One region of the Streptomyces sp. NPDC012510 genome, then DNA from elsewhere that is predicted to be linked to it. Evidence: riboswitches for the same ligand, from Rfam matches in the RefSeq annotation. Region 1 holds a riboswitch; each other region holds the start of a gene.
The links. A riboswitch is a leader RNA that binds a small molecule or an ion and turns the genes downstream of it on or off. The one in region 1 is predicted to bind thiamine pyrophosphate.
Positions count from the first base shown of each region.

Region 1 (7,900 bases):
GCACGGCGGTGGTCCAGCTCCTCATCGATGCCATCGAGGGGGTCGAATCGGACCAACCGGTCGAGCAGGTGATACCGACGGAGCTGATCGTGCGGACCTCGTCGGAGCGGCGTCCACCGCGTACGACGGTCAGCCCGCCACGATCACCTGACGTGGGTTGACGCCCGAGCTGAGGGTCCGAACGGGAATCGGGCGGGGAGAGCCCCGCCCAATTCGGGAGAAAACCGCAGTGGACTGGGGTCCTGCGCCATTTCACCACCCCTGGGTCATCACATGGCGCGATCCGCATTCCTATGATGGGCGCACGACACCGCGGGCCGCTGCGACCAGGCAGTCCGATGCGGTGCAGATGCGGGCGATGGTGGTGGAGGGGTCGATGACGCAGGGGGCCGGTCAGGGACCCGAGGTGCGGACGCCGACGGTGCGCGATTTCCGCGTGCCCGCGTACGTCCACGAGGCCGGTCCGTACGGACACACCGCGCACCCCGGTGAGGCCTCCGGGCCCGCCGAGGAGCCGGAGGGCTACCCGGAGGGGTACACCCCGACCCAGCGGGACCTCCCAGTGATCAACCGGGGCGACACGGTCCATGTCGTGGTCGACCCGGACGCTGTGGCGGCCGAGCAGCCCTCCGCCCGCCCCGGCCCGCTCTTCGTCGTCGGGGACGTTCACGGCTACCTCGACGAGCTCCTTGCCGCGCTCCGCGAGAAGGGCCTCGTCGACGCCGCGGGCAACTGGTCGGCGGGCACGGCCCGGCTCTGGTTCCTCGGCGACTTCACCGACCGCGGTCCGGACGGCATCGGTGTCATCGACCTCGTAATGCGCCTGTCCGCCGAGGCGGCCGCGGCCGGCGGCTACTGCAAGGCCCTCATGGGCAACCACGAGCTGCTGCTGCTCGGCGCCAAGCGTTTCGGCGACACTCCCGTCAACTCCGGCGCGGGCACCGCCACCTTCCAGGCCGCCTGGCTCCTCAACGGCGGCCAGAAGACGGACATGGACCGCCTCCAGGACCACCACCTCCAGTGGATGGCCCGCCTCGACGCCATGGAGGAGGTCGACGGTCATCTCCTGGTGCACTCCGACACCACCGCCTACCGCGACTACGGCGACTCCATCGAGGCCGTCAACGACACCATCCGCGAGACGATCACACGCAATGACGCGGACGAGGTCTGGGACCTCTTCCGCAAGTTCACCCGGCGCTTCTCCTTCCGCGACGAGGGCGGAGCCGACGCCGTGCGCTCTCTGCTCGACGTCTACGGCGGCACCCGCATCGTCCATGGTCACAGCCCCATTCCGTACCTCCTGGGCGAGGTCGGATCGGAGGACGGTGAGGAGGACACGGGACCTTCGGTCGAAGGACCGTACGTCTATGCGGACGGTCTCGCCGTCGCCATGGACGGCGGCGTGACCATGGCCGGAAAGCTGCTGGTCCAGGAACTTCCGCTGCCTACCTGAGCCGTCAACGGGCAGGCGACTTCCGTCGGAAGACTTCGCTGGCCAGGGGCCAATTTCCGCAAACCCCCTGTCACCGCCTGCCGTCACCGCTCTACCATCTGCTTATCCGTAGCAGGCTCCCCTCCGTTTCTGCCCGACGGCTCGTCAGCATGCCGAGCCACAAGCCCTACGGAGCATCGGGGGATGCACATGAACAGCGTTCCGCAGCACCTGCTCAGTGAGGACCGCCAGGAGTACGAGCGGATCCTCGGCGAGGCGCTGCGCTCCGCACCACACCGCCCGGAATTCGCCGCTGGCCTGCGGCGGCTCAACCCCGAACAACTGCGCACCATGGCCCTCAACGCCACGGCGATCATCACGGCCGCCGCGGCGACCGAGTACCAGTACTACGTGAAGGTCCGCGACGACTTCCGCAGCCCGTCGTCGGCCAGCCCATCCACCCCCGATGGAACGGCGACCGGCTCCAGCGAACCGGACGGAAGCGCGGTGGGTTTCGCGGCCACCATGGGCGAGGTCACCGAGGCGGCCGGTGCGGGCGCCGGTGCGATAGCCGCGGTGCTCGCGCCCGTCCTCGCCGGCACCGCCGCCGTGCTCTTCCTGCTCGTGGGGTACGTCATGAAGGTGCTCGACCCCGAGCGGGCGATCGCGGAGACCCTCCTCACCACGGGGTGGGTCTTCGGTGCCGTCACCGCGGCCGCGATCCTCGTGGCCGCGGTCGGTCTGCTTCTCACCGCGCTGCGCAACAACGCCACCGCCCTCCTGGACGTCGGTGCTCGCAGCAAGTTGAACGACGAGGTGAACCGGGCCAGGGAGGCCTGGCGCGAAGCCCTTCTGGAGCGTGGCATCCTGCCGTTCCTCCGCGACGCCCTCGCGAACCCGGGCCCGGCGGCACTGGAGGAGTCCGACCGACCGGCACCGCCCAGCCGTATGCCGCACCTCGGTTACAACCGCCCCAGCTTCAGCAGCAGCCCGGACAGCGGCGGCACCGCCTCTCGCCCGAGTTACACCAGCCCGGACTTCACGAGCCCGGACTTCGGCGGCCCGGAGCACCGGCCCGAATGACGCCGGGCCCCGGCCGCCGCCCCGGCATCCACCGGGCTGGCGGCCCCGGCGCCACACCCACGCCGGCCGGAACGGACCGCCCCACAGCGGCGAGCGCTTCGCCCAGCCGGTCTCAGGTCACCGCTGCCCCGTGGCGGCGGGCTCTCCCGGCAACCGGCCGGAAGAGCACCGCTTGGCGCACGGGGGACCTGCGTCCGCGATCGGACCACGTCCGCCGTGTCCGACCCGCACGTCGGTGCGCCTCAGTCCGCCATCGGCAGGTAGACCCGGTTTCCCGCCTCGGCGAACTCCTTGGACTTCTGGGCCATACCCGCCTCGATCTCGGCCCGGGAACCGCCGTGTTCACGACGGATGTCCTGGGAGATCTTCATCGAGCAGAACTTCGGGCCGCACATGGAGCAGAAGTGGGCCGTCTTGGCCGGCTCGGCCGGGAGGGTCTCGTCGTGGAACTCACGGGCGGTGTCGGGGTCGAGGGCCAGATTGAACTGGTCCTCCCAGCGGAACTCGAAGCGGGCGTCCGACAACGCATCGTCCCACTCCTGTGCGCCCGGGTGCCCCTTGGCGATGTCCGCCGCATGGGCCGCGATCTTGTAGGTGATGACGCCGGTCTTCACGTCGTCACGGTTGGGCAGTCCCAAGTGCTCCTTGGGAGTGACGTAGCAGAGCATCGCGGTGCCCCACCACGCGATCATCGCGGCACCTATGCCTGAGGTGATGTGGTCGTACGCCGGTGCGACGTCCGTGGTCAGCGGGCCGAGCGTATAGAACGGAGCCTCATCGCAGATCTCCTGCTGCAGATCGATGTTCTCCTTGATCTTGTGCATCGGAACATGTCCCGGGCCTTCGATCATGGTCTGTACGTGGAAACGCTTGGCGATCGTGTTGAGTTCCCCGAGGGTGCGCAACTCCGCGAACTGCGCCTCGTCGTTGGCGTCCGCGATGGAGCCCGGCCGGAGGCCGTCGCCGAGGGAGTACGTCACGTCGTAGGCGGCGAGGATCTCGCACAGTTCCTCGAAGTTCTCATAGAGGAACGATTCCTTGTGGTGTGCCAGACACCAGGCCGCCATGATCGATCCGCCGCGGGAGACGATGCCGGTCTTGCGGTTCGCGGTGAGCGGCACATACGCCAGGCGCACGCCCGCGTGGACCGTCATGTAGTCCACGCCCTGCTCGGCCTGCTCGATCACCGTGTCCTTGTAGATCTCCCAGGTCAGTTCCTCGGCCTTGCCGTCGACCTTCTCCAGTGCCTGATAGAGCGGCACCGTGCCGATGGGGACGGGGGAGTTGCGCAGCACCCATTCACGGGTGGTGTGGATGTTCCGGCCGGTGGACAGGTCCATGACCGTGTCCGCTCCCCAGCGGGTCGCCCAGGTCATCTTCTCGACCTCCTCCTCGATGGAGGAGGTGACCGCGGAGTTGCCGATGTTGGCGTTGACCTTCACCAGGAACCGCTTGCCGATGATCATCGGCTCGATCTCCGGGTGGTTCACGTTGGCGGGCAGTACGGCCCGGCCCGCGGCGATCTCCTCGCGCACGACCTCCGACGAGACGTTCTCCCGGACGGCCACGAACTCCATCTCCGGGGTGATCTCCCCGCGTCGTGCGTACGCGAGCTGGGTCACCGCTCGGCCGTCACGACTGCGGCGCGGCCGACGCGACCGCCCCGGAAACACCGCGTCGAGGTTGCGCAGTCCACCGCGCGGCGAGGTGTGCTTGATGCCGTCGTCCTCGGGGCGCACGGGACGGCCCGCGTACTCCTCGGTATCTCCCCGGGAGACGATCCAGTTCTCGCGAAGAGGGAGGAGCCCCCTCCTGACGTCGGTCTCGGCTGTCGGATCGGTGTACGGGCCGGAGGTGTCGTACAAGGTGACGGACTGCCCGTTGGTGAGGTGCACCTGGCGGACCGGCACCCGTACGTCGGGGCGTGAGCCCTCGATGTACGCCTTGTGCCAGCCGATGGACTTCCCGGCCTCCAGGGGCTGTTCGCCCCGATTCTTTTCGCCCTCGGACCCGGCAGATGTCCCGTCCGTCCGGCCGGAGGCAGACGTGCGTGTGTCCTCGATGGTCATGAGACCTACTCCCTACGCCGGCATTACCCGGTAACAGGTTCAGCGGTCGACGCAGCGATTTCCGCCCGACGATGTTCCACGTGAAACATCGCGTCTGCGGAGGTCAGCGCCCTCTCAGCCCGGTGCTCCGAGCTCCCGCGTGTGCAAAGGTGCCCCCACGCTAGCGGCAGATGTGGCGCGGTGAACAGTGGGCATCGCTCGTTCTTGCGATGATCGGGCGGTGACCACGACGCAGCAGCCACCGCCTCCACCCTCCGAGCCGCCCCATGGCCATGGCCCAGGAAACGGCCACGGCCATGGCTCCGACGGCGGCCATGGCTCCGACGGCGGCCACGGCCATTCGCACAGCCACAGCCACGGCCCAGCCGCGCCCGTCTCACAGCATCTTCGCAAGGTCATCGCCGCGGTGCTGATCCCCTTCGCGACCGCGGTCGTCGTGGGCCTCGTCGTGCTCTGGCCCGGCGGCGCACCGGCGCACGAGCGCACCGGGGTGGGCTTCGACCGGCAGACGCAACAGGCCACTGTGACCAAGGTCGATGCGGTCGACTGCTCGTCGGTGAACGCCTCCGGCGTCCCCCCGACCGGCGACACGTCCACCGCCGAAGGCTCGGCCGCACAGCAGCAGGCGAACGGCACCTGCAAGAAGGCCACGGTCCGGGTCGACACCGGCAAGGACAAGGGACGTACGTTCACGGAGATCGTGCAGCCCGACCAGTCACGGCAGTTGGAGCAGGGCCAGGAGGTCGTGGTCGCTTACGAGCCCGCCGCGCCCAAGGACCTGCAGTACTCGGTCACCGATGTGAACCGGAAGCTCCCGATGGCGCTGCTCGCCGGGATCTTCGCGCTCGCTGTCGTGGTGGTGGGCCGGCTGCGCGGTGTCATGGCCCTGGTCGCGCTGGCCATCAGTTTCATGGTGCTGACCCTCTTCATCCTGCCGGCCATCCTGCAAGGCTCGAATCCCCTGGTCGTCGCGGTGGTCGGGGCGAGCGCCATCATGCTGATCGCGCTCTACATGTGCCATGGACTCTCGGCCCGGACATCCGTGGCGGTGCTCGGCACGCTGATCTCGCTGCTGCTGATCGGTCTGCTGGGTTCGGGGTTCATCGGCTGGGCCAGCCTGACGGGCAACACGGACGACAACACCGGCCTGATCCACGGGCTGTACCCGTCGATCGACATGAGCGGTCTGCTGCTCGCGGGCGTCATCATCGGTTCGCTCGGTGTGCTCGACGACGTCACGGTCACCCAGACCTCGGCGGTCTGGGAACTGCACGCGGCGAATCCCGCGATGGGTTGGCGTGGGCTGTACCGCGCGGCCATCCGGATCGGCCGGGACCACATCGCCTCGGTGGTCAACACCCTCGTCCTCGCCTACGCCGGTGCCGCGCTGCCGCTGCTGCTGCTCTTCTCGATCGCCCAGAGCAGTGTCGGCACGGTCGCCAACAGCGAGCTGGTCGCCGAGGAGATCGTGCGCACGCTGGTCGGCTCGATCGGTCTGGTGGCCTCCGTCCCGGTGACCACCGCGCTGGCCGCCCTGGTCGTCTCGGCCGACCGCCCCACTGCCCTGGAAGCAGCGGCCGCTCCCGCTCCGGCTCCGGCGCGCGGAGGAAAGGGCCGTCGCCGCAAGCGCTGAAGCATTACAGGTCGCGACGGACGCCGTAACGGTTCAGCCGGCGCTCTGTTCCTCGGCCAGGATGCGGTCCAGCGCCTCGTCGAGGAGCGTGTCGAAGTCGGCGAGGGAACGCTCCTGCCCCAGGGGCACGAGCTTGTCCGTACGGTCCAGGAAGGCCACCAGCGGCGCCGTGCCGACCCGGAACATCGCCTGGTCGGTGCCCACCTGAAGCCGGATCAGGACCTCACCGAACGACTCCGGGTCCGCGGGCGCGATATGGACGTCCCCGTCACCGCACGGCCGTCCGACCCCGTCGATGAGCAGCTCCCGCCCGAAGGCCCAGGTCACCGGAGCGTCGCCGGGCAGGTGGAAGGTCAGCCGCACAGCGTAGGGATCACAGGTCTCGTAACGCAGCTCCACCGGGATGCGGAAGGAGAGCTCCTCCGAGACGAGGAAGCTCATCATGACCTCTGCCTGTACCGACTCGCGCATCGCCTACCCCGCCGTGTTCGTCGACTGGCCAGGAATCATCCGCCTGACACCCCTGGAAGTTTGCTGAAAGTACACGAGAGATCACAAGGAGTGATTTTTCAGATGCTGATAGAGATCGCGAGTGTCCCTAGTACCTTTCCGATCTCGGTCTGCAACTGATGGGCCGCCGGCAGCAGCCGGTCGGCCTGGTGCGAGGGCAGCGAGATGGCGAGGGTCCCGGCAGTGGTCCCCACCGTGATCGGGATGGCCGCACAGGCCGTCCCCAGGGCGTACTCCTGCCGCTCGACGACCGGTTCCATCCGTCCGATCCGATCGAGGCGCCGTAGCAGCGTCTCGTTGTCACGGACCGTGTACGGGGTGATCGACTGCACCGGATAGCGGTCCAGATGGTCGCGGCGTGCTTCGTCGCTCAGTTGGGACAGCAGGCACTGCCCGATGGCGTGTGCGTGGCCGGTCTCCCGAAAGTCGGCCCACTCCTCCACCGCCGGCGCGCTCGGGCTGTCGGCGACGCACATGACCTCGATCTCGCCGTCCCGGTAGATCGCGAAGTAGACGGGTGCGCCGAGGGCGTCCCGCCAGTGCGCCAGAACCTCGCCCACGGTGCTGCGACGTTTCTGCTGCGCTCCGCTGCTGCTCAGCCGCTCGGCCGCCTCGCCGAGGAAGAACAGTCCCTTCTCCCTGTGGAGGTAGCCCTCGTGCACCAGCGTGCGCAGCAGGTGGTACGCCGTCGGCAGGGCGAGTCCGGCATCCCGCGCCAGCTGTTTGGCGGGCGCTCCGTGTTCCCGCTCGGCAACGGCCTCCAGCAGCCGCATGGCCCGCTGTACGGAGCCGATCAGCGTGCCGGAGCCGGCCTCCGACCCGGGCGGCGACGCCGGTGACGGGATCCGCGCTCCTCTTCCCGGCGCATGTCCCTGAGCCGGCACGGGACGGACGAGCCCCTGTGTCTGTGCCCGGGGCGGCGATGCCGTCGGCCGCGTCTGAGCGTCGGGCGGCTCGGCGCATCGCCCGTTCTCCTCGCCCGGCGAGGTCCGTGGCTGCACGGGGGGCGCCGGGGACTTCGAGGGCGTCCTGCGTGGCGGTGGAGGCGAGGCCTGGGTCTCGGCGGTTCTGGCACGGGACTGCTCGGGGGCTGTCGGGGTCGATCGAGGTCCTGGCTGGGTGGGGGGAGCGGCGCTCTGGGTCGACCTGGAGCGAGGCCGGGCGGGTGGG
Region 1 is NZ_JBIBEN010000004.1:196,063-203,962, forward strand. Features, by position in the region: gene ACFY9I_RS08700 (substrate-binding domain-containing protein) at 1-161, shown strand, start outside; gene ACFY9I_RS08705 (metallophosphoesterase) at 362-1,456, shown strand; gene ACFY9I_RS08710 (hypothetical protein) at 1,640-2,518, shown strand; gene thiC (phosphomethylpyrimidine synthase ThiC) at 2,761-4,587, opposite strand; TPP riboswitch at 4,580-4,736, opposite strand; gene ACFY9I_RS08720 (YibE/F family protein) at 4,808-6,220, shown strand; gene ACFY9I_RS08725 (SsgA family sporulation/cell division regulator) at 6,254-6,691, opposite strand; gene ACFY9I_RS08730 (IclR family transcriptional regulator C-terminal domain-containing protein) at 6,790-7,527, opposite strand.

Region 2 (7,900 bases), on a different contig from region 1:
CCCATCCGGGCGGCGGCCTCCCGCACGCGGGGATGTCGGGGGCGCTGGTGGCGGGACTGATCGTGGAAGGTCCGGACTTCCGCGGCTCACAGTGAGCGGTGAGCCGCCGCCGACGGCGGTTCAGAAACGGTACTGCTGCTCGTCGTAGCCGTTCTGGCCGTTGCTGTTCTGGCCGTTGCCGTTCTGGCCGTTGCCGTTCTGGCCGTTGCCGTTCTCCTGCTGCGGGTACGACTGCTCCGACGGAAGTCCGTTGCCGAACGGGTCGAAGGTGTCGTCGGTGTTGCGCTGCTGCGGGACCCAGACGCCGCCGGGCGGGGTATCCCCGCCGTAACCCCCGTTGCCGTACTGGTCCTGCCCGTAGCCCTGTTGACCGTATCCCTGCTGGCCGTAGGACTGGTCGTAGGAGGCGGTGGCGTCGTACGTCTGTGTGCCGATGTACGGGTCGGAGTAGGCCGCGTACTGCTGCTGGGCCTGGTCGTAGCCGTAACTCTGCTGGTCGTAGCCGTAGTAGGCGAAGGCCTCGTCCTGCGTGGACCGGTCGGCGGTCTCGTGGGGCTGTCCGGGGGCGCCCGCGTAGTGGTTGCCGTCTCCGTAGACGCCGTAGGTGCTGGTGTCGTCGGGCATGGGCTCCGGGGAGTAGACGGTGGTCGTCTCCGCCGCGGCGGGCGTGGACCGGCGGCGGACGAACACGTCGTCGTCGCGGTCGTCGTGGTCCAGCGGATCGTCGGCCCGGTGGTACGTCCCGCCGGGCGTGGACTCCAGGTCGGTGACCTCCGGGCTCGGGTCCTGGCTCTCCGGTTCGCCGCGTCGCCGCTTCTTGCCGGCCTTGGCGAGCTTGCCGGGCCTGTCGCCGTCCTCGCCCTCACCGGACCGCGGGCGGACGGCCCAGCCGGCCTCGAAGCCGCGGCGGAACGACAGCGTCACATAGGTCTGCCCGGTCGCGAACCCGATCGCGCCCAGCGCGATGACGATCACGTTGGGCATCAGTACGCCGAGGACGACACCGAGGAAACCGACGAAGGCGAGCAGCCGCCAGCGCAAGCGCGCCTTGTACTGCAGCAGCACCTCACCCAGCAGCCACAACGCGACGATGCCGAACGCGATGTAGAGGACCGTCCAGCCCATGTACGCCCCTCTCCCTGTGGCCGCTACGCAGTGTGTCGTACGCGAGTGCGACCGGTCTAGGCCCGTGGTGGATGGTGCAGGCCCAGGTTCTCGTAGATTTCCAGAGTCGCGGTGGAGTTGTTCAGGGTGATGAAGTGAAGCCCGGGGACTCCCTCGTCCAGCAGCCTCGCGCAGAACTCCGTGGCGAACTCGATGCCAATGGAGCGTACAGCGGCCGGATCCTCTTTGGCTGTGACGATCCGCTCTTTCAGGGCGTTCGGGATTGCGGCGTTGCTGAGTTGGGGCAACCGTTCCAGCATCTTCACGCTGGTGACGGGCATGACCTCGGGAATGACCGGGGTCTCACAGCCCGCCTTCGCGACGGCGTCCCTCAGACGCAGGTACGAGTCCGGGTGGAAGAACATCTGGGTGATGGCGTAGTCGGCGCCTGCCCGGCACTTGTCGACGAAGTGCGCCACGTCGCTGTCCCAGTTCGGGGAGCGCGGGTGCATCTCCGGGAAGGCCGCCACGCCCACACAGAAGTCCCCGGACTCCTTGATGAGTTGGACGAGTTCGGCGGCGTACGTCAGGCCTTGCGGATGCGGTACCCACTCGGCCATGGGGTCGCCGGGCGGGTCGCCGCGCACCGCGAGCATGTTGCGGATCCCGGCGTCCGCGTACTGGCCGATGATGTTGCGCAGTTCGGCGATGGAGTGGCTGACCGCGGTGAGGTGGGCGACCGGGGTGAGGGTGGTGTCGGCGGCGATCTGCTCGGTGGCCTTCACCGTGCCGGCCCGGGTGGAGCCTCCGGCGCCGTAAGTCACGGAGACGAAGCTGGGGGCGACCGCCTCGATCCTGCGGAGGGCGTTCCACAGGTTCCGCTCACCCTTCTCCGTCTTGGGCGCCCAGAACTCGAAGGAGTACGTGGTCTTGCCCGTGGCGAGCATGTCGCGCACGGTACGCGCGCGATCCGTCCTGGTGGAGGCGGTTCCTAGGGCCATATCGGCAGATTAGTCAGATCGGGGCCGTCCCCCAACCAGAGCAAGGCCATTTGCCCGTTTTGCCGAGCTGTTGTCCACGCCTTGGACAGCGGTGGAGGGCCATGAGGGGCCATGAGGGGGCCTGAGGGGCCATGGAGGCCCTAGAGGGCGCGCAGCCGCCCGGCGAACTCGGCCGCGGCGGCTCCCGGGTCGTCGGCCTCGGTGATCGCCCGGACGACGACGGCCCGGCGGGCGCCCGCCTCGACCACCTCATCCAGGTTGCCGAGGTCGATGCCACCGATGGCGAACCAGGGGCGGTCGGTGCCGAGGCCGGCGGTGTACCGGACGAGGTCCAGGCCAGGGGCGTGGCGGCCGGGCTTGGTGGGGGTGGGCCAGCAGGGGCCCGTGCAGAAGTAGTCCACGCCCTCCTGGACGGCGGCCGCCGCGGCCTCGGACTCGGAGTGGGTGGAGCGGCCCATGAGAACGCCGTCGCCGAGGATCGCGCGGGCGGCGGGGACCGGGAGGTCTCCCTGGCCGAGGTGCAGGACGTCCGCGCCGATGGCGTGGGCGACGTCCGCGCGGTCGTTGACCGCGAGCAGCGTGCCGTGCCGACGGCACGCGTCCGCGAAGACCTGGAGGTGCTCCAGCTCCTCGGCGGCCTCCATGCCCTTGTCGCGCAGCTGCACGATGTCCACGCCTGAGCCCAGGACCGCGTCCAGGAACTCCGGTAGGTCGCCCTGACGGGTACGGGCGTCCGTGCAGAGGTAGAGCCGGGCGTCGGCGAGCCGGGCGTCGGCGTCGGACATGCGTGGGTCCCCCGTTGGTGGTGGATCGTCGGTGCGGCGTACGGGATCGCGCTCCTCGGGGCGGGCTCCCGTACGCCGTACGGCTGGCGGTGTCGCGGTTCTCTCAGGTGGTTCCGGTCAGACGGCGAGCGCCTGGGCCCGGCGCTTCACCTCCGTGCCGCGATTCTCGCTGAGGGCCTGGGCCGGGGTGCCGGGCAGGCTGGGGTCCGGAGTGAAGAGCCACTCCAGCATCTCTTCGTCGGTGAAGCCGTCGTCCCTCAGGAGGGTCAGGGTGCCGGACAGGCCCTTGACCACCCTGTCCCCGTCGATGAAGGCGGCGGGGACGTGCAGTGCGCGGTTCTCACCACGGCGTACGGCGATGAGCTGGCCTTCCTTCACCAGTTGCCGTACGCGCGTCACCTCGACGTCGAGCATCTCGGCGATGTCGGGGAGGGTCAGCCACGCGGGGACGAGAGCATCGATCTTTGCGTCAATCTCGGTCACGTCTCCAAGACTGCCATCTGCGACTGACACTGGGTAGCCGAGCCGCCTCCGGCGAGGCCGACGGGGCGTACGCCTGCGGCGACACCGCAGGCCCCGCTTCCCGGCACCGGGCTATGCCGTGGCGGCCTTCAGGGGCCTCGACGGATCCCGCAGGAGGGCCGGGTCCATGGGGGTGCCGGCGTCGATCAGGCGGCGGCCCTGGGCCAGGTCGCGGGGGCGGCCCACGGCGAGGAGCGCGATGAGACGGCTGTCGCGGAGCCAGCACACGGACCAGGCGGCACCGGCGGGGTCGCCGCGCCAGAGGGTGGTGTCGGCGAAGGCGTGGTCACCGGCGTACTGGACGAAGCGGCCGAACTGCTCCGACCAGAAGTAGGGAACGGGATCGTAGCGCTCGGGGGCCTCGCCGAGGATGTTCGCGGCGACCGTGCGGGGGCCCTGGAGCGCGTTGTCCCAGTGGTGGACGAGGAGGCGCTGGCCGTACCTGCCCGAAGGGAAGGACGCGCAGTCGCCGACGGCGTAGACGTCGGGCGCGGAGGCGCGCAGGTGATCGTCGGCCACCACCTCGCCGTGCTGCGCGCCGAGCTCGATGCCTGAGCCCTGCAGCCAGGCCGTGGCGGGGCGCGCGCCGATGCCGACCACGACGGCCCCGGCCGGGATCTCGGTGCCGTCGTCCAGGACCACCGTCCCGGGCTCCACACGCTCCACGCGCGCGTGCGTGCGCAGCGTGGTGCCGCTGTCGGCGTACCAGGCGGTCATCGGCGCGGCCACCTCCGCCGGCAGCGCGCCCGCCAGGGGCCGGTCGGCCGCCTCGACGACCGTCACCGCGCACCCCGCCTCCCGCGCGGCCGTCGCGAACTCGGCGCCGATCCAGCCCGCGCCCACCACCACGATGTCGTGCTGCTGCGCCAGCACCGGCCGCAGCCGCTCCGCGTCGTCCAGCGTCCGCAGCAGATGCACTCCGGGCACGCCCTCGGCCCCCGGCAGCCGGATCGGTTCCGCGCCGGTGGCGATGACGAGGACGTCGTACGGGACGGGTCCGGTGGCCGTGTCGAGTTCATGGTCGGCGGGGCGCAGGCCCGACACCTCACGGCCCAGCTGGAGTTCGATGCCGAGCGCCTCGAAGTCGACGTCGAAGGCGGAGCCCTCGGCCTTGCCGAGCAGCACGGCCTTGGACAGCGGTGGCCGGTCGTACGGCTGGTGGGGCTCGGCGCCGATCAGTGTGACGGTGCCGGCGAAGCCCTGTTCGCGCAGGGCGACCGCGGTCTGCACACCGGCCATGCCCGCGCCCACGACGACCACGCGGCGTGCCGGTGACGTGCCCCGTTGTTGCGTCTGCTCGCTCACCTGATCACCATAGACAACTGACTGTTCATCAGTCAGGGGGCATGCTCGGTGACCTGCTCCACAACGCTGCTCCCGGCACCTTCCTGTGACTCCCACTCCCAGGTCTCCTCCAGGCGCACCCGCCCGTCGGGGAGCTCGACCACCGTCGACACGCAGTGCCCCGAGGACGTCGTCCCGTCCCGCTTCAGCTGCACGTACCGGAAGTCCAGCCGGTCGCCGTCCCTGGTGCCCACCAGATGCCCGCGCACGACGTCGCCGCCCGTGTACTCCGCCCAGATCTCACCGTCCTTCTCGTGGTAGGTGAACCGGGTGCGGGTGCCCACCTGACCTGGGGCCTGGTCGGCCACGGGGGCGAGGACGAGACCGTCGAGCGAACGTGCCACGGGTGGAGGCTCCCTTACTGAGACTTACGGCGGCGGGCTAGGGTGGCCAACGTAGAGCACTCGCGGGAGCCCGGACGTACCGGGCTGAGAGGGAGGCTGGCGGCCTCCGACCGTACGAACCTGATCCGGGTCATGCCGGCGAAGGGAGGGGCTGGACGCCCATGTCGCGTACACACACGTCAGACGTCCTCGTCGTGGGGGGCGGAATCATCGGGCTGGTCACGGCGTGGCGGGCCGCCCGGCGCGGGTTGGCCACGGCCGTGGTCGATCCCGAGCCCGGCGGCGGGGCCGCGCAGGTGGCGGCCGGGATGCTCGCCGCCGTGACGGAACTGCACTACGGCGAGCAGACACTGCTGGGGCTCAACCTGGAGTCCGCACGCCGCTACCCCGACTTCGCGGCCGAGCTGACCGAGGAGACGGGCCTCGACCTCGGCTACCGCCGCTCCGGCACGCTCGCCGTGGCACTCGACGCCGACGACCGCGCCCACCTGCGGGAACTGCACACTCTGCAGCGGCGGTCGGGCCTTGAGTCGGAGTGGCTGAGCGGCCGTGACTGCCGCCGTCTGGAGCCGATGCTGGCCCCCGGCGTGCGCGGTGGGCTGCGCGTCGACGGGGACCACCAGATCGACCCGAGGCGGCTGTCCAGGGCCCTCGTCGCGGCCTGCGAGCGCGCCGGGGTGGTGTTCCACCGGACATGGGCTGAGGAACTGTCGGTGGTACGGGCGCGGGCCGCCGGGGTCCGGACCGGTGACGGTGACCGGTTGGCCGCCGGGCAGGTCGTCCTCGCCGCGGGCAGCCTCAGCGCGCGGCTCGCGGGGGTCCCGGAGGAGGTGCTGCCGCCGGTGCGGCCGGTGAAGGGGCAGGTGCTGCGGCTGACCGTGCCGAAGCCCTGTGCGCCCTTCCTGAGCCGGACCGTGCGGGCCGTGGTCCGCGGCGGTCACGTCTACCTGGTGCCGCGCGAGAACGGCGAACTCGTCGTCGGCGCGACCAGCGAGGAGCTGGGCTGGGACACCACGGTGACGGCCGGCGGGGTCTACGAACTGCTGCGCGACGCCCATGAACTCGTCCCCGGGATCACCGAACTCCCGCTCACCGAGACCCGTGCGGGCCTGCGCCCCGCCTCCCCCGACAACGCGCCGCTCCTCGGCCCCACCGCACTCGACGGTCTGCTCCTCGCGACGGGCCACCACCGCAACGGGGTGCTCCTCACCCCGGTCACCGGCGATGTCATGGCCCATGTGCTGACCGCCGGTGAACTGCCGGAGGAGGCCAGGGACTTCACGCCGCTGCGGTTCCGCGCCGGTGTGGCCCGCGCACTCATGGAGCAGCCCGCGTGAGCGCCACCGAGACCCTGAGCATCCTCGTCAACGGGGAGCGGCGGGAGATCGCTCCCGGTACGGCGCTCGACGCGGTCGTACGCGCTCTCACCGCGTCCCCGTCCGGGGTCGCCGCCGCCCTCAACGAAACCGTCGTCCCTCGCGCGCGATGGACGTCCACCGCCCTCTGCGAGGGGGACCGCGTCGAGGTCCTCACCGCCGTCCAAGGAGGCTGATCCATGGCAGACGACCCCTTCGTCCTCGGCGGTACGACCTATTCGTCCCGGCTGATCATGGGCACCGGTGGCGCGGCCGGCCTGGACGTCCTGGAGCGTGCGCTGGTGGCCTCCGGCACGGAGCTGACGACGGTCGCGATGCGCCGGGTGAACGCCTCCGTGCACGGCTCGGTCCTGTCCGTGCTCGACAGGCTGGGCATCCGTGTACTGCCCAACACGGCCGGCTGCTTCACGGCGGGCGAGGCCGTGCTGACCGCCCGTCTCGCGCGCGAGGCGCTCGGCACCTCGCTGGTCAAGTTGGAGGTCATCGCCGACGAGCGGACGCTGCTGCCCGATCCGATCGAGCTGCTCGACGCCGCCGAGACGCTGGTCGACGACGGTTTCACCGTGCTGCCGTACACGAATGACGATCCCGTGCTCGCGCGGAAGCTGGAGGACGTGGGCTGTGCGGCGATCATGCCGCTCGGGTCGCCGATCGGGTCGGGGCTCGGGATCCGCAATCCGCACAACTTCCGGTTGATCGTCGAGCACGCGCGCGTGCCGGTGATCCTCGACGCGGGGGCGGGAACGGCGTCGGACGTCGCGCTCGCGATGGAGCTGGGGTGTGCGGGGGTGATGCTCGCCTCGGCCGTCACCCGGGCGCAGGAGCCGGTGCTGATGGCCGAGGGGATGCGGCACGCGGTGGAGGCGGGACGGCTGGCGTGGCGGGCGGGCCGGATTCCCCGACGGTACTTCGCGGAGGCGTCGTCGCCGGAGGAGGGGATGGCACGGCTGGACCCGGAGCGGCCGGCGTTCTGAGCGGCGCCTCATGGCTCGCAGGACACGGCCCCCGCGCCCCTGAGCCTTGAGACGCCCGACCGTCCCCGACCGGTCACAGCTCTGCTGCAGTCCGCACCGGACGTGATCCGGGGGTCGGTGGCGGCTCGTAGACTCGCTGCGTGGACACGACCCTTCAGGACCCGCTTGTCGGCCGGGTGCTCGACGGCCGGTATCGAGTCGAGGCGCGGATCGCGGTCGGCGGGATGGCCACGGTCTACCGGACCGTGGACACCCGCCTCGACCGCGTGCTCGCGCTCAAGGTGATGCATCCGACGCTGGCCGCGGACCGGATGTTCGTCGAGCGGTTCATCCGTGAGGCCAAGTCGGTGGCGAGGCTGTCGCACCCGAACGTGGTGGGGGTCTACGACCAGGGCACCGACGGCCCGTACGTCTACCTCGCGATGGAGTACGTGGCCGGCTGCACCCTCC
Region 2 is NZ_JBIBEN010000017.1:157,554-165,453, reverse strand. Features, by position in the region: gene ACFY9I_RS29080 (FAD-dependent oxidoreductase) at 1-95, shown strand, start outside; gene ACFY9I_RS29075 (hypothetical protein) at 121-1,125, opposite strand; gene metF (methylenetetrahydrofolate reductase [NAD(P)H]) at 1,182-2,105, opposite strand; gene thiE (thiamine phosphate synthase) at 2,246-2,890, opposite strand; gene ACFY9I_RS29060 (Rv2175c family DNA-binding protein) at 3,008-3,373, opposite strand; gene ACFY9I_RS29055 (FAD-dependent oxidoreductase) at 3,485-4,717, opposite strand; gene ACFY9I_RS29050 (hypothetical protein) at 4,750-5,100, opposite strand; TPP riboswitch at 5,153-5,264, shown strand; gene thiO (glycine oxidase ThiO) at 5,262-6,437, shown strand; gene thiS (sulfur carrier protein ThiS) at 6,452-6,652, shown strand; gene ACFY9I_RS29035 (thiazole synthase) at 6,656-7,450, shown strand; gene pknB (Stk1 family PASTA domain-containing Ser/Thr kinase) at 7,591-7,900, shown strand, end outside.
Region 2: it holds a riboswitch for thiamine pyrophosphate, as region 1 does, so the genes downstream of both, thiO (glycine oxidase ThiO) here and thiC (phosphomethylpyrimidine synthase ThiC) in region 1, are expected to answer to the same signal.

Region 3 (7,900 bases), on a different contig from region 1:
CCGCACTCGTGTTCGGCGCCGCGGGCAATGCCATGGCCTGCAGCATCAAGGACTTCTCCGCCGTCGCCGCGTGCGACGGCGACAAGGGCGTCATCCGCGTGACCGACGTGGACCCGCTGGGTGTCAAGGCCGAAATCACGGTTTACCTGGAGAACAACGGGGCCGATCTGCGCATGGTCGGCAGCAAGACGATCGAGAACTCCACCGCCGAGGGTGTCACCGTCACCTTCGAGGAGGACTGGGAGCCCAACGCCGAGTACCGCATCCACGTCACGGCGGAGGACTACGTCGACGAGGACATCAAGCCGAACCTGATCGCCCCCGCCGAGGACTGCGAGAAGGAGGCGGACACCCCGCCGGCCGCCCAGGGCAACCCGGAGAAGCCCGCCGAGGACAAGGGCAAGGACAAGGAACAGGAGAAGGACAAGGGCGAGCCGTCCCGGACCAAGACCTCTCCGACCCCCTCGGCCCCGCAGGGCTCCACCGCCACAGGCGGCAGCGACAACAACGCCCCGTCCCCCGAGGGCGACTCCAACCTCGCCGAGACCGGTGCCGACTCCCACACCGGGCCCATCGCCGCTTTCGCGGCCGCCCTGGTCGCCCTCGGTGCCGGTGCCGTGTACTACAGCATGCGGCGGCGAGGGGCCTCCACCCGCTGAGCCCCGCGCCAAGCCGTGGCCCGTACCTCTCACCGGCACTTTCCAGGGGTACGGGCCTCACATCTCCCCGTCGCTCATCCGAAAGTCGCCCGCCGCAGCCAGAAGTCCAGCAGCTTCCGGTCCCCCAGCACCTCCAGCTGCCCACCGTCCGGCGGGAGTCGCCGGTAGAAGGCGAGCAGCACCTCGGTGAGGGGGCCGCGCAGCGCGACCGTGGCCTTCTCGTGGCCGCGCCGCCAGCGCACGACGTCCTCGGTCAGCTCGACAACCCACTCGGCGTTGAGTTGCTCGTCCGTGTCGGTGGCGTGGAGGTGGATGCTGCGCCCCGGGCCGCGCAGTTCGGCCGCCTCGTCGTCCGGCTCGGTTCGCTGGACGAACTCGACGATCTCCAGCCACTCGTCGATCGCGTCGGCGGCGATCTCCGGCGCCACCTCCACCCGCCGTCCGACGGTGAGCGCGGCGTCGGCTCCGTGGACGACCTGTTCATGGGCCATCCGGCGGGCCCAGAACCCGGCGCTGCGCTCCCAGCCCCACGACCACACCGGCGCCTCGGGCCCCGCCTCGCGCAGCGTGGTCACGGTGATCTCACCGGTCTCCGCGAGCCAGGCGTCCAGCGCGTCCGGGTCCCCGTGTTTCTCGGGGCCCTCGTAGAACGGTACGTCGGTCTCGGGCACCTCTTCCTCCGACCGGGTCCGTACGTTCAGTTCGACCCAGCGCAGGGCGCCGCCGGTGTGCCGTACGAGCTGTTCCAGCGACCACTCGGGGCAGGTCGGGACGGTTGCCGACAGATCGGCGCCGGAGGTCACGATGTCCCTCAACTGCCGTACCTGGAGCGCGATCTCGGCGCAGTAGCGGTCATGGCGGGCCTGGGGTTCCTGCGTAAGCGTTGGCATCACGCCGCACCCTATGCGGCCGGACCGGCTCCCAGCACCACGATTTCCGCCCTGTCGAAGCTCACTCCGACCTCGTCCCCTGGCTGGGGCGCGTCCCGCAGCGCGCACGCCGCCTCCAGGCGCGGCCCGGCCCCGGGCTGAAGGTGCACGGCGACATGAGTGCCCCGGAAGGTGCGGGCGACAACCGTGCAGCGAAGCCCGTCGGCCGCGTCGACCAGCAGCACACCGGCGGGCCGCACGAGCAGCGCGCACGCCCCCTGCGCCGAGCCCTCCGGCACCGGCAGCCTGCCCCAGGCCGTGTCCGCGACCGACCCGGTCACCCTCGCGCCGACCACGTTGTCGAACCCCAGGAAACGGGCCACGAACTCGTCCGCCGGCCGCTGCCACACCTCCAGGGGTGTACCGGACTGGGCGATCCGCCCGTCCCGCATCACCACGACTCGGTCGGCCAGCGCGAACGCCTCCCCCTGGTCGTGGGTGACCGCCAGCACTGTCGTCCCCAACTCGGCGAACAGCTCCCTGAGTTCCACGACGAGCCGCTCCCGAAGCGACCGGTCGAGCTGGCCGAGGGGCTCGTCGAGCATCAACAGCCGGGGGCGCGGGGCGAGCGCACGCGCCAGCGCGACTCTCTGCTGTTCACCGCCGGACAGCTCCCCGACACGGCGGCGCGCGGCCCCGGGCAGTCCGACCAGCTCCAGCAACTCCTGTACACGTGCGACGCGTTCGGCCTTCGCCGCGCCGTGCATACGCGGCCCGAAGGCGACGTTTCCGGCCACGTCCCGCTGGGGGAAGAGCTGGTGGTCCTGGAACATCAGGCCCACACCGCGCTTGTGCGCGGGCACGCCCGCCTGGTCGCGTCCGTCGAGCGACACCCGTCCTCCGTCGAGGGGCTGGAGCCCGGCGACCACCCGCAGCAGCGTCGACTTGCCGCTGCCGCTGGGCCCCAGCACACACACGATCTCGTGCTCGGCGACCGCCAGACCGACCGCGTCGAGCACGGGACGCCCGTCGAACCGTACGGTCGCGTCCTCCAGAGTGAGCAGCATCAGAACTCCCCCGTGCGATCGGTACGGATGCGCTCCAGCACCAGCAGGGCCACCGCGCACACCACCATCAGAATTGTCGAAAGGGCCATGGCCTGGCCGTAGTTGAGGTCTCCGGGCCGTCCGAGCAGCCGGGCCACGGCGACCGGCAGCGTCGGGTTGTCGGCGCGCGCGATGAACACGGTCGCGCCGAACTCCCCGAGGGACACGGCGAAGGCGAACCCGGCCGCCACCAGCAGCGCCCGCCGCACCATCGGCAGATCCACCTCACGCCACACCCGCCACGGCGACGCCCCGAGCACGGCCGCCGCCTCCCGCAGCCGTTCGTCCACGGCCCTCAGCACGGGCAGCATGGTGCGTACGACGAAGGGGACACCCACCAGGGCCTGGGCGAGCGGCACCAGGATCCAGGAGGACCGCAGATCCAGCGGCGGCTCGTCCAGCGCGATCAGGAACCCGAAGCCGACGGTCACCGCGGAGACCCCGAGCGGCAGCATCAGCAGCGCGTCGAAACCCCGGACCAGCCGGCCGGCCCGCCGGGTCAGCGCGGCCGCGGCGAGCCCGCCGATCACCAGGGCGATGAGGGTCGCCGCCAGCGCGTAGCGGAGCGAGTTGCCGACCGCCTCGATCGGCGCCACCAGGAAGATCCCGCCGTCGTCGCCGGTCAGCGCCTTGTAGTAGCCGAATCCTGGCGCGTCGAGCGAGCGCTCGACGAGGACGCCCAGCGGCAGCAGGATCAGTACGACGACCGTGGCGAGGACCAGACCCAGCAGCGCCCACTGCCCGGCCCCGCGCGGCCGCCTCGCCGTCAGCGACGCGTCCACGAGCCGCAGCGCGGTCTCCCGTCGCCGTACGGTCCACGCGTGCACTGCGAGGATCAGTCCGACCGCGACGAACTGCACCAGTGTCAGGACGGCCGCCGCCGGCAGGTCGAAGATCTCCGAGGTCTGCCGGTAGATCTCCACTTCGAGCGTGGAGAAGGTCGGCCCGCCGAGGATCTGCACCACCCCGAACGAGGTGAAGGTGAAGAGGAAGACCATCAGCGCGGCGGCGGCCACGGCGGGCGCGAGCGCCGGGAGCGTCACCCTCCGCCACGCGGCCGACGGCGAGGCCCCGAGCATCCGGGCGGCCTCCTCCTGCCGCGGATCGAGCTGCGCCCACAGCCCACCCACGGTCCGGACGACGACCGCGTAGTTGAAGAACACATGCGCGAGCAGGATCGCCCAGACGGTCGTGTCCAGCCGTACGCCCCACAGCTCGTCGAGCAGCCCGCCCCGTCCGACCAGCGCCAGGAACGCCGTCCCCACGACAACGGTGGGCAGCACGAACGGCACGGTGACGACCGCCCGCAGAATCTCCTTGCCCCTGAAATCGAAGCGCGCGAACACATACGCGCCGGGGAGCGCGATCAGCAGTGTGAGCGCGGTCGAGACGAGCGCCTGCCAGGTGGTGAACCACAACACGTGCCGGATCCCGGAGTCCCCCAGTACCTCCGCGATCCGCCCGAACTGCCAGATTCCGTCGACACGCAGCCCCCGCTCGACGATCGCGGCGACAGGATAGGCGAAGAACAACCCGAAGAACGCGACGGGCAGCGCCATGAGCGCGAGCCGCGCGGCGCTCCCCGAACGGGTCTTCCGCCCAGGGGCCTTCGCCACCTCGGCGGTCGCCTTCGCCATCTGGGTGGACGCCTTCTCTACTTCAGTACCAGCGACGTCCACGACTTGACCCACTGGTCACGGTTCTCGGCGATCTTCTCCGGTGCCATGGTCTCGGGGTCCTTCGCCGCGGGCCCGTACTCGGTGAACTCGGCGGGTACGGACACACCCTCGACCACCGGGTACACGAACATGTTGAGGGGCATGTCCTCCTGGAACTCCTTCGAGATCAGGAAGTCGATCAGCGCCTTGCCGCCTTCGGCGTTCTTCGCGTTGCTCAGCAGCCCCGCGAACTCGATCTGCCGGAAGCAGGTGCCGGTCGCGACACCAGTGGGCGCGGTCTTCGGACGCGGGTCCGCGTAGACGACCTCGGCGGGCGGCGAGGAGGCGTACGACACGACGAGCGGCCGGTCGCCGCCGGCCTTCTTGCCGTCCGTCGACCCGGAGAACTCCTGGTAGTAGGCCTGCTCCCAGCCGTCGACGACCTTCACGCCGTTGGCCTTGAGCTTCTCCCAGTAGCCCTCCCACCCGTCGTCGCCGTACTGCGCGGCCGTCCCGAGCATGAATCCGAGGCCGGGCGAGGAGGTGGAGGCGTTCTCGGTGACGAGCAGGTCCTTGTAGGCGGGCTTGAGGAGATCGTCGAACGACTTCGGCGGCTCGATCTTCTTCTCGCTGAAGTACGCCTTGTCGTAGTTGACGCAGATGTCACCGGAGTCGATGGGCGTGACCCGGTGCTGGTCCTTGTCGAGCTGGTACGCGGCGCCGACCTTGTCGAGCCCCTTCGCCTCGTACGGCTGGAAGAGGCCGTTGTCGAGCGCGCGGGACAGCAGCGTGTTGTCGACGCCGAAGAAGACGTCACCCTGCGGATTGTCCTTGGTCAGGATCGCCTGGTTGACGGCCTGCCCGGCGTCCCCGCTCTTGAGGACCTTGACCTTGTACCCGGACTCCTTCTCGAACGCCTTCAGCACGTCCTTGGAGTAGGCGAAGGAGCCGTGGCTGACGAGGGTCACGGTCTTGGAGCCGCCACCGCCGCTCGCATCGGATCCGGACGAGCCGCACGCGGACAGCGTGACCAGGCCCAGCCCGACGGCCAGAACCGTCGCCTTCTTGGTGATGCCCACTGATGTGATGCCCACTGATGTGATTCCTCCTGGGTTGACCAGGAAGAGACGCGGCCCTGCCCGGGACTCCGCGGAGGATTCCCGGGCAGGGCGCAACAGCTTGAGTGATGACCGAACTTCCTACCCAGAATGACCTGGGCGAGGTTCAGAGGGTCTGCGGCCCGAATGCCGCACTCTCAGCGCTGTGGCGCTCCCCTGCCGGAATATGAAAATGTGTACGGGGGTCAGAGTACCCCGTGGCCGAAAGTCGACTCCTGCCGGCAACCACGGTCGGCCCCCGGTCACCTCTCGGTGGCCGCCAGTTGCCCGCACGCCCCGTCGATCTCCTGGCCCCGTGTGTCCCGGATGGTCACCGGCACCCCATGGGCGGCGATGGCCTCCACGAACGCCTTCTCATCCTCGGGCCGCGAGGCGGTCCACTTCGAGCCCGGCGTCGGGTTCAGCGGAATCAGGTTCACATGCACCGGCCTGCCCTTCAGCAGCCGGCCCAGCCGGTCACCGCGCCATGCCTGGTCGTTGATGTCCCGGATCAGCGCGTACTCGATGGACAGCCGCCGCCCGGACTTGGCCGCGTACTCCCATCCGGCGTCCAGCACCTCGCGCACCTTCCACCGGGTGTTCACCGGCACGAGGGTGTCGCGCAGCTCGTCGTCGGGGGCGTGCAGCGAGATCGCGAGCCGGCACTTGAAGCCCTCGTCGGCGAACCGGTGGATGGCAGGCACGAGCCCGACCGTCGACACGGTGATCCCGCGCTGGGACAGCCCCAGCCCGTCCGGCTCGGGATCGGTGAGCCGGCGAATGGCCCCCACGACCCGGTTGTAGTTGGCGAGCGGCTCGCCCATCCCCATGAAGACGATGTTGGAGAGCCGCGCCGGCCCACCCGGGATCTCCCCGTCCCGGAGCGCCCGCATCCCGTCGACGATCTGATGGACGATCTCGGCGGTGGAGAGGTTCCGGTCGAGTCCCGCCTGCCCCGTGGCACAGAACGGGCAGTTCATGCCGCACCCCGCCTGCGAACTGATGCACATCGTCACCCGGTCCGGGTACCGCATCAGCACCGACTCGACAAGCGTCCCGTCGAACAGCCGCCACAACGTCTTGCGGGTGGTCTCCTGGTCGGTCGACAGATGCCGCACGACCGTCATCAGCTCCGGAAGCAGCGCCTCCTGCAGCTTGGAGCGCGCACCCGCGGGGATGTCGGTCCACTGGTCCGGGGCGTGCGCGTACCGCGCGAAGTAGTGCTGCGAGAGCTGCTTGGCACGAAACGGCTTCTCACCGATCGCGGCAACAGCCTCCTTACGCTCCACAGGCGTGAGATCGGCAAGATGCCGCGGCGGCTTCTTGGCTCCGCGGGGGGCGACGAATGTGAGTTCTCCGGGCTTCGGCATAACCCTCCCAGTGTCGCAGATCAACTCGGGGAGCCCAGGCCAGAGCGGGGTGGGGGTGGTCACCTGTGGGTGCCGACTGTCGGCGTTGGTCGGCTTCGGACGGCCCAGGGACGGCCCAGACCCGGCGCTTAGAAGATGCGGGCAAGTCTTGATGGGGTGGCCCGTCGGCACTCTGCCGCTATTGTGCCGGGCCGCCGAGCGCCGCGGCCGTCCGTCGTCGTTGCCGTCAGCGAGCCTGCCATGATCGTGTACTGATCAGCCCTCTGGCTGACCAGCTCAGATGCCGTGGGCCTCTGTCGTTGTCGGTCGACGTCGGTTGACCTCGCACAGCCCAGAGACAGCCCGGACCTCCTGGCCGGCCGCATGACCTCTTCGTCCCGAAGCAACTTGGATGGGCTTGTGAGGTAAACGGGTGATGCGTGAGAACAAAACGGTCACTGCCGCGTTGGGCAGGGCGTCCATGGATAAACCCTGGTCGCTACTACTGGAGGTTCACATGCGCCTTGGCACGAAGACCGCCCTACTCAGTGCAGCGATCGGCGCGCTGACCGTCTCCGCCGTGGGCAGCGCCCACGCTGAGGATCTCCCCCCGGGGCACAATCAGGAATCCAGGCCCTCGCACGCCGGAGAGTCCCACCACGGCCACTCCGACGACCCGCTCCATGTCAAGAAGCATCACCTCAAGAAGTACTTCAGCAGGGTCGAGGAAACCAGTCAGCCCGCCCCCGTCGCCGTCGTACCGGTTCCGGCGGACGCTCTGTGCAGCCAGTCCGTCACTACTAGCGGTGGGGACGCGACAACTGGGGATGCGGCCGCTACGGGCGGGGCAGCAACCACCACCGCTACGCAGACCCAGACATGCAACATCACGGTGAACCTGCCGCCGGTCGGTTCGGGCGACTCAAATCAAATCAGGACGGAGACCCGCACGCAGAGCTTCATCGAAGAGGACCACACGGAGATCCGTCGCTGAATCCGACTGAGTGATATCGGGCCGGTCAGGTGTGCGGCGGTTCGCATTCCTACCGGACGCCCTGCCACGTGAAAGCGCGAGGTTAGCAAGCAGCTAGGTTGGCGGAGCGGCTTTGGGCTGGAGCTGCTTTGGGGCGAGTGATCATGGCCCCGTAAGCTGATGGCGAGT
Region 3 is NZ_JBIBEN010000027.1:128,573-136,472, forward strand. Features, by position in the region: gene ACFY9I_RS36260 (LAETG motif-containing sortase-dependent surface protein) at 1-659, shown strand, start outside; gene ACFY9I_RS36265 (maleylpyruvate isomerase family mycothiol-dependent enzyme) at 734-1,549, opposite strand; gene ACFY9I_RS36270 (ATP-binding cassette domain-containing protein) at 1,561-2,595, opposite strand; gene ACFY9I_RS36275 (ABC transporter permease subunit) at 2,595-4,271, opposite strand; gene ACFY9I_RS36280 (thiamine ABC transporter substrate-binding protein) at 4,289-5,371, opposite strand; TPP riboswitch at 5,471-5,578, opposite strand; gene rlmN (23S rRNA (adenine(2503)-C(2))-methyltransferase RlmN) at 5,653-6,759, opposite strand; gene ACFY9I_RS36290 (hypothetical protein) at 7,175-7,732, shown strand.
Region 3: it holds a riboswitch for thiamine pyrophosphate, as region 1 does, so the genes downstream of both, ACFY9I_RS36280 (thiamine ABC transporter substrate-binding protein) here and thiC (phosphomethylpyrimidine synthase ThiC) in region 1, are expected to answer to the same signal.